DNA from 3 places in the Planococcus sp. S3-L1 genome. Region 2 is predicted to be linked to each of the others. Evidence: riboswitches for the same ligand, from Rfam matches in the RefSeq annotation. Region 2 holds a riboswitch; each other region holds the start of a gene.
The links. Region 2 has a riboswitch for lysine ahead of dapA (4-hydroxy-tetrahydrodipicolinate synthase). Riboswitches for the same ligand answer to the same signal wherever they lie in the genome.
Positions count from the first base shown of each region.

Region 1: it holds a riboswitch for lysine, as region 2 does, so the genes downstream of both, QMF37_RS04585 (aspartate kinase) here and dapA (4-hydroxy-tetrahydrodipicolinate synthase) in region 2, are expected to answer to the same signal.
Region 3: it holds a riboswitch for lysine, as region 2 does, so the genes downstream of both, QMF37_RS10230 (Na+/H+ antiporter NhaC family protein) here and dapA (4-hydroxy-tetrahydrodipicolinate synthase) in region 2, are expected to answer to the same signal.

Region 1 covers NZ_JASISN010000003.1:121,898-126,294, forward strand. Annotated here, with positions in the region: gene QMF37_RS04570 (electron transfer flavoprotein subunit alpha/FixB family protein) at 1-200, shown strand, start outside; gene trxA (thioredoxin) at 472-786, shown strand; gene uvrC (excinuclease ABC subunit UvrC) at 837-2,633, shown strand; lysine riboswitch at 2,671-2,845, shown strand; gene QMF37_RS04585 (aspartate kinase) at 2,972-4,201, shown strand.
Region 2 covers NZ_JASISN010000001.1:8,711-13,107, reverse strand. Annotated here, with positions in the region: gene ypfJ (KPN_02809 family neutral zinc metallopeptidase) at 1-118, opposite strand, end outside; gene QMF37_RS00080 (class I SAM-dependent methyltransferase) at 176-787, opposite strand; lysine riboswitch at 893-1,071, shown strand; gene dapA (4-hydroxy-tetrahydrodipicolinate synthase) at 1,199-2,089, shown strand; gene QMF37_RS00070 (STAS domain-containing protein) at 2,137-2,976, opposite strand; gene QMF37_RS00065 (GGDEF domain-containing protein) at 3,109-4,047, opposite strand; gene QMF37_RS00060 (alpha/beta fold hydrolase) at 4,061-4,397, opposite strand, start outside.
Region 3 covers NZ_JASISN010000009.1:35,629-40,025, reverse strand. Annotated here, with positions in the region: gene QMF37_RS10245 (DUF72 domain-containing protein) at 1-65, shown strand, start outside; gene QMF37_RS10240 (sulfite exporter TauE/SafE family protein) at 65-892, shown strand; gene QMF37_RS10235 (bifunctional metallophosphatase/5'-nucleotidase) at 905-2,248, shown strand; lysine riboswitch at 2,320-2,500, shown strand; gene QMF37_RS10230 (Na+/H+ antiporter NhaC family protein) at 2,610-4,184, shown strand; gene QMF37_RS10225 (sodium-dependent transporter) at 4,379-4,397, shown strand, end outside.

The DNA of each region.
Region 1 (4,397 bases), on a different contig from region 2:
TGGTAACACCTGACCTATATATCGCAGCTGGTATTTCTGGAGCTATCCAACATATGGCGGGGATGTCTAACTCGAAAGTCATCGTAGCAATCAACAAAGACCCAGAAGCAAATATTTTCAAAGTAGCAGATTACGGCATTGTCGGAGATTTGTTTGAAGTTATTCCCATGCTGACAGAAGAATTTAAGAAAGTAATGTAATTACAAAAAGTGGCTAATCGCTTACTTTTAAAACTTAAACAGGTGGCGAGAAAAAATTCGTCATCTGTTTTTGTCTGAGGATTTTTACTAATGAGTGGCTTCAAAAAGTAGCGACTGCTGTAGGAAAGCAACTGTTAGGACGGAAGCAATCTGTTTTCGTTTAGCTCAATGATCTGCTGGGTAATAGAGGAGTAGGCAAAAAAATAGCTAGTGTTTTTAACGCATGATATACTTTGAATATAGTTTGGTTAATCATAAGGAGGAATTATTCATGGCAATTGTACACGGTACAGATCAGAACTTTTCACAAGAAGTAGCAGAAGGACTCGTTTTAGTAGATTTTTGGGCAACTTGGTGCGGACCATGTAAAATGATCGCTCCTGTGCTAGAAGAATTGGACGCTGAAATGAGCGATAAAGTTAAAATCGTAAAAGTTGATGTGGATCAAAACCAAGAAACAGCTGGAAACTATGGCATCATGTCAATTCCAACTTTGTTATTGATGAAAGACGGCGAAACAGTTGATAAAGTAGTTGGTTTCCGACCAAAAGAAGCATTAGCTGAATTGGTTGAAAAACACGCATAATTCTTAACCGGGTCCAGTGATGGTACCCGGTTTTTTAATAGGGTGATAAAATGGCAAACGAATTGATTCGACACAAATTGGCAATATTGCCTGATCAACCAGGCTGTTATTTGATGAAAGATCGCCAGAATACGGTAATTTATGTAGGAAAGGCAAAAGTTCTCAAAAATCGTGTGCGTTCTTATTTTACGGGAAGTCATGATACCAAAACACAACGTTTGGTGAATGAAATAGAGGATTTTGAGTATATTATTACGTCTTCTGATAAAGAAGCATTAATTCTCGAATTGAACTTGATTAAAAAATACGATCCGAAGTATAACATTATGCTAAAAGATGATAAAAGCTATCCGTACTTAAAAATTACGGGAGAGCGTCATCCAAAGCTGATCACGACAAGACAAGTAAAAAAAGATAAAGGGAAATATTTTGGACCTTATCCTAACGCCTACGCAGCAGCAGAAACAAAAAAACTACTGGACCGCTTGTACCCGTTGCGGAAATGTCATACCATGCCTGACCGAGTATGTCTGTATTATCATTTAGGTCAATGTTTAGCACCGTGTGTTAAACCGGTTGAAAAAGAAACCTATCAAGAGATGATTGATGGCATTACAAAGTTTTTAAACGGTGGATTCCGTGAAGTTAAAGTGCAATTGGTCGCAAAAATGTCGGAAGCGGCAGAAAATCTGGAATTTGAACGCGCAAAAGAATACCGTGATCAAATTAATATGATTGAAACGGTGATGGAAAAACAAAAAATGGCGATGAATGATTTTACCAATCGCGATGTTTTTGCGTATGCTGTTGATAAAGGCTGGATGTGTGTGCAAGTCTTTTTTGTGCGACAAGGCAAACTAATTGAACGAGACGTATCGCTTTTCCCCTTGTACCGTGATCCGGAAGAGGAATTTTTAACGTATCTCGGGCAATTTTATGAAAAAGCCAACCATGTGAAACCGAGTGAAATTTTAATTCCTGAAGCGGATGATCCCGACATGTTAAAAGAATGGCTAGGCGTTCGTGTACTCGTTCCACAACGAGGCAAGAAAAAAGAGCTGGTGGCACTTGCTAAGAAAAATGCGGAAGTGGCCATTAAAGAAAAATTCCAATTGTTAGAGCGACAAGAAGAACGAACCATTGGCGCGTGTACAGATTTGGGTGAGGCGATGAATATTGAAGTGCCTCTTCGCATCGAAGCTTTTGATAACTCGCATATTCAAGGCGCTGATGCAGTATCTGCAATGATTACGTTTATTGATGGCAAGCCTTCTAAAAAAGACTACCGCAAATACAAGACTCGGAATGCGTCAAAGCCGGATGATTACGCGGCGATGCGAGAAGTTATCCGTCGACGTTATTCACGTGTATTGAAGGACGGTTTACCTTTACCTGACCTGGTTGTTATTGATGGAGGAAAAGGACAAATGGAGTCGGCACGTGAAATTTTAGAAGATGAACTCGGTTTATCTATCCCAATTGCGGGTCTAGCAAAAGACGCTAAGCACCAAACTTCTCAATTGCTGTATGGTTCACCTGCTGAAATTGTGCCACTAAAACGGACGAGTGAAGCTTTTTACTTGCTTCAACGGATTCAAGACGAAGTCCACCGTTTTGTTATTACGTTTCACCGTCAGTTACGTGGAAAAAATTCAATTCAATCAGCACTTGATGGGCTTGAAGGGGTTGGCCCCAAACGTAAGCAACAGCTACTGAAACATTTTGGTTCTGTTAAAAAAATCAAAGAAGCATCAGTAGAACAAATCCAACAGGCAGGAATGCCAGAAGCGCTAGCAATCTCTATTGAACAGCATTTTAAACAAGGCACATTGCCAAGCGAGTCGTAACATGGTATCGTAGAAGAATAAGTAAATCACTTGGAAAAGTGATGATAGAGGCGCGAACGTCAATAGTAAGCATCTGGAGATTTGCAGAATCTACGAAGGATGGTGAAAGGGACGGTCGCCGAAGTGTGCGTATGACTGCTATTACGCATGCTGGTTCTGCATTTAACAAGTGCTGAGCTGTCAGAGTCAATCTCTGGAGGGCTATCTCACATGGACGTTTTTTTCGTACATGATAAGAGGTAGTTTCCCGCGGTTGCGGGGAGCTACCTTTTTTTGTGTCTAGTGGCATGATCGCTAGTCATTTTGAGGGCCACATACTAAATGTGGGAGTGGATGGAATGAAAACGATCGTCATGAAATTTGGAGGAACTTCTGTCGCGACTCCAGAAAAAATTATCGGAGTTGCCAAACGAGCTATTCGTGAAAAACAAGCAGGCAAACGCGTAGTCATTGTTGTTTCGGCGATGGGTAAGACAACTGATACGTTGCTCGGATTAGCGGGAGAAATATCAGCGGAACCGCCAAAGCGAGAAATGGATATGTTACTGGCAACAGGTGAGCAAATTACGATTTCGTTATTGGCGATGGCTTTCAAGAAACTGGGTCATGAAGCTTTATCTTTTACTGGATGGCAGGCAGGAATTGAAACAGAATCCGTACCACGTAATGCACGCATCATTAAAATAAATACAGAACGTCTTGAACGTGTGTTGGAAAATGGTTATCTTTGTGTGGTTGCCGGTTTTCAAGGAGTGGATACAATTGGTAATATTACAACCCTTGGTCGCGGTGGATCGGATACGACTGCCGTTGCGCTTGCTGCAGCACTAAAAGCGGAAAAATGTGAGATTTATACAGATGTTAACGGTGTCTATACGTCAGATCCACGGTATGTAACAGGTGCACGCAAGTTACACCAAATTTCTTATGATGAAATGTTGGAACTTGCTAATCTCGGAGCGGGCGTACTACATCCGAGAGCGGTCGAATTCGCAAAAAACAATAAGGTACCATTATCTGTCAGAGCAAGTTATTCAGACGAGCCTGGCACAATCATACAAGAGGTGATCACTGTGGAGAAAAATTTAATCGTTAGAGGTGTGGCATTCGAACCAGGAATAGCGCGCGTAACTGTGAGTTACAAAAAGCCATTCAACGGATCTCTTGCTACTATTTTTACAAAGCTTGCTGAAAATCACATTGATGTAGATATTATTGTTCAAAGCATCAGTGATGAATTTCCACCGTCTGTCTCTTTTTCTATTAGCCAGGAAAGCCTTGAAGAAACACGCCGAGTTTTAACGGAAGCACAAGATGCCATTGGTTTTCTGACACTAAATGTAGAAGTCGGCTTATCGAAAGTGTCGATAGTAGGTTCAGGCATGGTATCGAATCCTGGAGTCGCAGCTCGGATGTTCGATATTTTAAGAAGCGAAGAAGTTCCGGTGAAGATGGTTAGTACCTCTGAAATAAAAATTTCAGTCGTTGTGCCAGAAGTAGATATGAACAAATCAGCGAATGCTTTACATGCAGCGTACGGATTGGCTGCGGTAGAAGTCCACTCATAAATAATGAATTCCTAATGTAATAAAAGCTAGTAAAAAAATTCACAAAATGTTCAAATTCTCAATGCTGATATAGTAATGATGTCTACACAGTGGTTTGTACTAGAATAGTTGGAAAGAGCGATTCTCAATTAGAGAATCGCTTTTTTGGGGGAATGCTGTTAAATCGATTCTATTTCGATACATTTCCTCTAGATAG
Region 2 (4,397 bases):
AAAAAGCCACTAATAACACAATTAAAATACCGCCGATGCCGCCTCCTGCTACTAGCGCTCCACCTTTCCCTCGCCGATCTTCAACGTTTCTACTGGCTTTTCTACCTTTCCATTCCATAGGGGTCCCTCGTTTCACAATTGTTTTACTGTAAATATACCCTTTAGAGCACTAGTTCTAATCCATTTTAGACAATCGATAAATTAAAAATCGTTCGCGCGGATCTTTATGGAAATCCGACAATTGAATTTCTTCTATTAGCTGAAAAACTCCGTTAGCTTCCAGATAATCACTGTAATCTTGAGAGGCAAAAAACAAAATCATGTCTACCGTCCGTGGAGATTTTTCGACTGAAGCTAAAATTTTATTCACAAATGCGATGAATATCGCCACTGAAAAAGGGTTAAAGAAATAGAATACGGTATCGTCTGCTGTAACTGGGTATTTCTGAGCTAAGCAATTACAAAAGTTAATGTGAAACTCTGCACCTTTGTGCTTTTTCGCGTACTGTTTTTTATTTTCGAGGGCTTCTGTGTAAAATGTCGGATTCATTTCGATGCCTACACTTTTTACACCAAAAAAATGATGCACATAAAAATTCAAGCGCCCTTTTCCACAGCCAACATCAACGATACAATCTTCAGGAGACAGGCTATAATGCTCAAACAATTTGTCGAGTAAATCGTAAGGTGTAGGCTCATAACGATTATGATGCAAAGAGGCATTAAATCCTTGCTGGTTTCCTGTTGTTGCAATGGCTAGCAGTTGGTCATAGGCTTGCTCACTCATTCTATCTCTCCTCGGTTATAATTTTTTACGTTCTTCATCTTGCAATTAATAGAAACATTTGTTATAGTACAGCTAATTCAATATTTCTTGCTCTTGTTTTTACAAGAGTAGGATAGAGGCGCAAAAACCATTAGTACGCAAAACGAGGATGATGAGATCCGTTGACGTTTGCCGAAAGGGGGATTTGCCGAAGTGGCGGAGATCTCACATTTCCGTGCGCTGGGTCTGCATTTAATAAATGCAGGACTGTCATATAGGAAACTATATGGAGGGCTATCTGATGCACAGGAGCAAATGGTAAACATTGTTTCTACTGCAGCAACAGGACCTCCTGTTGCTGCTTTTTTGTTTGTTCCTGACGGGCCTCTCACCTCTAAGCTTCGAAAAAAATTAGAAAAGGGTGTGTTCTGTATGAATTTCGGCCAAGTAATTACAGCAATGGTAACACCATTCGACCAATACGAGGAAATTGATTTTCCGGCAACGCAAAACTTAATCGAGCACTTGATTGCTAATGGATCTGACGGCCTTGTCGTCGCAGGAACCACAGGCGAATCGCCAACTTTATCGATAGAGGAAAAAGTAGAATTGTTCCAGTTTACCGTCAACACTGTTGCTGGACGGATTCCGGTCATCGCAGGAACCGGCTCGAACAATACGCGGGCATCGATTTCTTTGACTCAACAAGCAGAGAAAGTCGGCGTAGATGGCATTATGCTAGTTACGCCTTATTACAATAAACCTTCACAAGAAGGCATGTTCCAACATTTCCAAGCCATTGCGGAGTCGACTCATCTACCTGTCATGCTCTATAACATTCCAGGACGTAGCGTCGTTAACTTGCTTCCAGAAACCGTCATCCGCTTGTCTCAAATTAACAATATCGTTTCTATTAAAGAAGCGAGCGGTGATTTGGATGCTGCTTCAGAAATTATTGAACACACAGCTGAATCTTTTACTGTCTATAGCGGCGATGACAGTCTGACTTTACCGATGCTGTCTATCGGTGGTGCGGGCATCGTTTCGGTTGCTGCACATATTATCGGCAACGATCTGCAAGACATGATTACGAGTTTTAAAACAGGTGATGTGAAAACAGCAGCAACTATTCATAGACGGTTATTGCCAACAATGAAAGCATTGTTCGCTGCGCCAAATCCATCTCCAGTTAAAGCAGCACTGCACATGACAGGTGTTCCGACTGGCGGCGTTCGGTTGCCAATGATTGCACTGACTGATGAAGAAACCCTGACGTTACACAAGTCTTTACCCAGTCTGCATTCAGAAGCAGTGACAAATTGACTAACTAAAAAAAACGCTGAAGTCTAGGAACTTCAGCGTTTTTTTAATTAAGTGACATTCATCTGATGTAAGACACGTTTCAGGCTGCCACCAATTTCAATGTCTTTTAAATCGACGCCAATACCAACAAGCATCGCTGCAATTTCTGGACGAATTCCCGTGAGAACCGAGCGTATACCTACAAGCTTTAGCGACTGAATGATTTTAATAATTTGTTCTGCAACGATTGAGTCGACTCTCACGACACCTGACAAATCTACAATCAATACCGTAATTTTTAGTTGATTTGTTGCTAGTAAGGTTTTCTCCAGTATATAACGAGCTCGGTCTATTTCAATGCTACCCACTAGTGGTAAAACGGCAATCTGATCACTGACCGGGACAACGGGTGAGGAAAGTTCAAGAAATTCTTTTCTTGCGCATGCCAATTTTCGTCGATATGAAACTGTGTAGGCTTCTGTATAGGAAACAGCTGCATAATCCAGTAACGAATGAAAGGTTTCCATAATATCAAAAACGACTTGAATGGCAACTTTTTTGTGAACGGCTTCTGTTTTGATGACTGTTCCAATGTGTTTTCGGAACAGAGAAACTTCTACAAGTGCGTCTTCTAATGATCGATTGTTTTCGAGAAAAAAATTACCTGTTTTTTCTCCCCACCGTTGAATATTCGCATAAACTCCTTGAATGTCGCAGCTATTGCTAATGGATTGTCCAATTAAATCCACAAAATCGATTCGGATTCTATTGACGACTTCGATAAAATCTTTATTCATTTGCAACTGCTCAGCCTGAAGATTGGTATTGACTTCCTCATGAATCAATTGTGCGATCAATTCTTTATCTAACGACACGCGTTCCCCCAATAACCGATTCTCTTTTTCCATAAGACCTCCAGAGGCAAAGATATTTTGTACGCTAAGTATAGCTGGTAAACGAATGGTTGCAATGAGTCCAGTTCCCTATTTTTCCCAATAAATAAACATCCGTTTTTAAAGACGGATGTTAAAGGTAGTTCTTTATTCATTGCCGAAGACACAATTTCTTCCATTAGCTTTTGCTTTGTATAGAAAACCATCCGCTCTAGAGAGCAAGCTTCCTACTTCGTCTCCAGGCGCATAAATGGCGACACCGATACTTACCGTGATGGGTACATGCATCCAGTCAGCAGCTTCTATGTGCTTACACAAAGAGTCAGCCATAGCTAAGCCTTCTTCAATTCCTAAGTCTGGCATCACGACGACGAACTCTTCTCCTCCGAGACGTGCTACAATATCGGCCGTGCCAACTTTCGTTTCTAGATGCCACGCTAATTCCTGCAATACTGCATCACCTATTTGGTGACCATATGTATCGTTAACTTGCTTAAAATAATCAATATCCAAAATCAAAAGAGCCACTTTTCGACCATTTTGCGCCTGCAGTAAAAAGTCATGAAGTCGCTCTTCCAAATAGCGACGGTTTTTCAAACCCGTTAGCGAATCCGTGATGGACAATTGCTGTAGTGTTGAGTTCAGATCAATCAGTTGTTGCTGTTTACTTTCTACTTCGCTCATTAAATGTTGTAGTTTCTCATAGGCTTCTACTGTTTCACGGTTGATCTTTTCTGCATTGCGTTTGGCTAATAGGAGTTCTTTTTCATATTCACCACGAACACTCATCTGGATCAATGCACATTCGTACAAACCATTTTGCTCTACTGCATTCATCAAGACTGGCATATGTCCTGCCGCACTTTTCAAGGTCAAAAACATTTCATTTACGGTGCCATGCATTTTAATAGAAGGAGTAAAGTACGTTTGGAAATACATCCGGGAAGCGATAGTCAGTAAATCATGGATATGCTGCGGATTTTCTACGCTTGTCAAATTCCGCAACGTGCTATTCATTTCAACGACACGCAATTCCTGGTCCAGAACCAAATAACCACAAGGGGCTCTATCGAGTTGCTGTTCCACGATTTTCACTCCTCTATTCTGCTAAATACGCCTTAATGCGTTTTACCGTTTCCTCTGAATCACTCAAATGTGGATTGTGTCCCATTGCTTCCATTACAACCAATTGACTACCTGAGATATGATCGCGGAGATATTGACCAATTTCTAATGGTACAATGGCATCAAATTTTGGTTGAAGAATCAACGTAGGTACTGTAACTTTATCTAATTGGTCACGAAGATCTGAAGTGAACGTTACTTCAGCGAATTGACGAGCAATCATCGGGTCATTTGAACACAATAATTGCTCAAAATCCGCAGCCAGTTCAGGACGTTCCTCGTTCTGCATGACGACAGGCGCCAAATACTTC
Region 3 (4,397 bases), on a different contig from region 2:
TGAATGATTTATCATTTGACGGACTTTCACCAAAGCAAATGGATTTATTTGAAGGAGGATTTTAATGGTTTTCATCGTTATGGCACTTGTCGGAGTGGCTTCTGGCATAGTGGGTGCATTGATAGGGCTTGGTGGTGGCGTTATACTGGTTCCAGCTTTACTTTTTCTAGGCACCAGTTTTGCATTTTTTCCGGACCTTTCGCCTCAGAAAATTGTTGGCTTATCAGTCATCATGATGATTTTCACAGGCTTGTCTTCAACTTTAGCTTATATGAAAGTTCGAACAGTCGATTATAAAAGCGGACTTATTTTCTTTGCAGGAAGTGCACCCGGTACAATCATTGGTGCTTTTGTTAATAAAAACTTGGATTTGCCGTCATTCAATCTGTATTTCGGAATTCTTCTCGTTTTTCTATCGTTGCTTTTACTGTTGCGCGACCGGCTCAAATCGGTTCGCTGGTTCGTGGACAACGGTCGTAAAACAACGTTTATAGACAATCAAAATAAAGAATATATTTATGGCTATCCAATTTGGTTTGCCTTGTTATTAACTTTTTTTGTTGGAGTGGCTTCAGGGTTGTTCGGTATCGGTGGTGGCTCAATTATCGTGCCTGCGATGATTTTATTGTTCTTATTCCCACCACATGTAGCCATTGGGACGTCTATGTTTATGGTGTTTTTATCAGCACTTGTCAACTCCGTTACCCATATCTCATTAGGAAACGTGCCATGGATTTATACGCTAGCCGTTGTTCCAGGTGCATACATGGGTGCGAAAATAGGTGCGAAGTTAAACAAGCGCCTGAATTCGGAAATGCTGGTGACCATTTTGCGTATTGTCCTTTTGATTCTCGGGTTGCGATCGATTTACGAAGGAATATTTAGTTCTTAAAGAGGTGTTTTCATGAGTGAAACTATTCATATTTATCATACGAATGATTTGCATAGCCATTTTACAAATTGGCCACAGATTAAATCGTTTTTAGCTGAACGAAAAAGATGGCACGAAGAAGAAGGCGACGTCTGTCTTATTTTAGATATTGGTGACCATGTTGATCGTTCGCATCCTTATACAGAAGGCACAGCAGGCAAAGGCAATGTGCAATTGCTAAACGAAGCGCAATACGATGCTGTGACGATTGGCAATAACGAAGGCATTACACTGTCAAAAGAAGAGCTTGCTGATTTGTATGTTCAAGCCGATTTTAAAGTGGTGGTGTCAAATTTATTTGATTTGCGTGGCAATCGACCTCAATGGGCTAAGCCCTATCATATTATCCGTACAACAAACGGAACACGGATTGGATTAGTAGGTGCAACCGCAGAGTTTACACCTTTTTATCATAAACTGGGTTGGCGACTTACAGATGCCAAAGAATCTATTATTCAAGCAGTAAAAGAAATTGAAGAACACACGGATTTAATTATTTGCTTATCACATCTTGGCATTAAAGAAGACGAGTTATTGGTGGATCTTTGTCCACAAATCAATATTATTTTGGGGGCACATACGCATCATGTTTTTCATGAAGGCAAATGGCAAGGGAACACTTTGCTAGGTGCTGCAGGAAAATTCGGTTTTTACGTTGGTCATATTGCTGTAGCAGAAGCATTTGAAAAAACCACTGCGCAACTCGTTGAAGTGTCTCGGTTACGCGAAGAACAAGAAGGATTTGATGAACTGCTAATCGAGCAGGGAAAAATACAAATGAACGAGTTAGTTTTTCATAGCGACAAGACGCTAAAAGCAAAGTGGTTTAAAGATTCAGAGCTGGCAACTTTGTTTGGACAAGCGCTGATTGAATTTACAGAAGCCGATTGTGCGTTATTTAATGCCGGAATATTTATGGAAGATATGGCAAAAGGTGCGATGACTCGCTACAACTTTCATCAAATGTTGCCTCATCCAATCAACCCTTGTCTTGTCGAGCTAAGCGGAGCAGAGTTAAAGGAGATTTATTTGCAGTCTTTGAACTCAGAATGGCCACAGCTCGAGTTAAAAGGAATGGGATTCCGCGGCGCGGTATTTGGCAAGATGATTCATTTGAATATGGAAATTATGAATCACCGGTTTTATATCAATGGGCAACTAGCAGTGCACGATCAAACTTACCGGTTGGTTACGTTAGACATGTTAACGTTTGGCTACTTTTTCCCAAGCTTAAAAAGAGCGGCTAAGACATATTTTATGCCAGAGTTTCTGCGTGATGTGTTTAGCGAGTATTTTCATAGCAAAGCCTTGAAGTAGAAGGCCTATTCGGAATATAAACGCAGTTGATTTTATGGTGATTTTGGGCTATGCTAATAAAGAAATATATATTGGTGGGTAGAGGCTGCAGGACTGATCAGTAAGATGCGCGAGTTTGACCGCGTTGAACGCATCTGAAAGGAAGTTTTGCCGAAATCGATTTTCTAGGTCTAAGAAGATGGATTGGGGTCATTCTAAATAAGAATGTCACTGTCATTTGAGCAACAGCTTAAATGGGGAGCTACAGGGTTGTTTGATGTTCTAATGCACAGACGAATTGTAGAAGGCTGACTTTATCCAATTGGAGAGGTCGGCTTTTTTTATCTCATTTTTCACCCATCAAAAATTAGGAGGAGTTTTTATGGAGAATACAATTTTTTCGATTTTGCCGCCGATTATTGCAATCGTTATGGTACTTTTAACGCGTCGTGTGCTATTGTCGCTAGGTACCGGTATTGTAGCAGCAGCTGTAATATTGACATGGTTTGCACCACTTGATGCCTTACAAGAGCTTGTAACATCATTTACGATTATTTTTTGGAATGAAGGTTTCAATGCTTATAACGTCTTTATCATTCTTTTCTTGTTGTTGCTTGGCATTATTACAGCATTCGTTAGTTTATCAGGAGGCAGTCATGCTTTCGCTGAATGGGCTTCCACACGTATCAAGTCGCGAAGAGGGGCGAAGGTTCTGACAGTAGTTCTTGGAATTGTGATCTTCATCGATGACTATTTCAATGCTTTAGCTGTAGGACAAGTTGCACGTCCAATTACTGATCGTTACAAAGTGTCACGCGCTAAGCTCGCATACTTTATCGATTCGACTGCTGCGCCTGTTTGTGTCGTTTCTCCCGTATCAAGTTGGGGAGCTGCAATTATTGGGATTATTGCGACGATTTTAGCAGGACAAACTTTTGTTGAATATTCCGCATTAGAAGCTTTCTTATGGATGGCACCGATGAACTTTTATGTAGTCGCTTCTCTAGCTATTGTCTTTTTTGTTGCTATTCGTGATGTTGATTTTGGTGAAATGAAAAAACATGAAGTGCTTGCGATTACGGAAGGTCAACTTTTTGATCCTAACAAAACCATTCCAGGTGAAATGAAAGAAGATTTTCCAACTCATTCACATGGACATGTGAGAGATTTATTACTACCAATTTTATTGTTGATCGTTGGTACAGTAGGAGCAATGATTTGGACGGGCTATCAGAACGCAGATCAAGTATTTGATATTTGGTTGATTTTTGAAAATACGGATGTGCCAGCTTCCTTATTAACAGGTGGTGTGCTAGGCGCATTAACGTCCATTATCTTATACGTTATGCAAATGAAAAAGAACGAAACAGCTAATGTGGGCTGGATTGGCAAAGGCATTTGGGCAGGTATCAAATCAATGATGGGTGCAGTGCTAATTTTGATTTTTGCTTGGTCGCTGACTTCTTTGATCGGGTTACTTGAAACGGGTGCATATTTAGCAGGCGTTGTGTCTGAAGGCAATGTTCCGACAGCTATTCTTCCCGTTTTACTGTTTGTGTTAGCGGGTGTTATGGCTTTTTCTACAGGAACATCGTGGGGGTCTTTCGGTATTTTATTACCGATTGCCGGTACAATTATGATTGAGGCTGACCCATCCTTATTATTGCCAGCGTTATCAGCAGTGTTAGCAGGAGCGGTTTTTGGTGATCATTGTTCACCGATTTCCGATACGACGATCTTGTCTTCGACAGGAGCGGGAAGCAATCATATGGACCATGTCTTAACTCAGATACCGTATGCGTTAACCGCTGCAGGTATTGCTGCAATTGGGTACATTGTCATAGGTTTCACTGGTTCGCTATTGATTTCGTTAGGCGTAGTCTTAGCCGTGTTAGCCGTTCTCTTTGTTGTCTGGTCACAACGAACAACTATTATTGAAAAACAACAAAATATATAATGAAATCAAGGCAGAGAAGCTATTTCTCTGTCTTTTTACTTTTGCTGCAATAGTTTTTTCGAATTATATTGTGAAATCGTCTTTACATTAAAGCGCTCTCTCGGTATACTATTTTTAGATTAGTTAATAATCTGAAAACAAACAAAATTCCTATTTTTATGTAAATAGAATGGGAATACAGAGGGGGAAGAGTGATGGAACGTTCGCAATGGG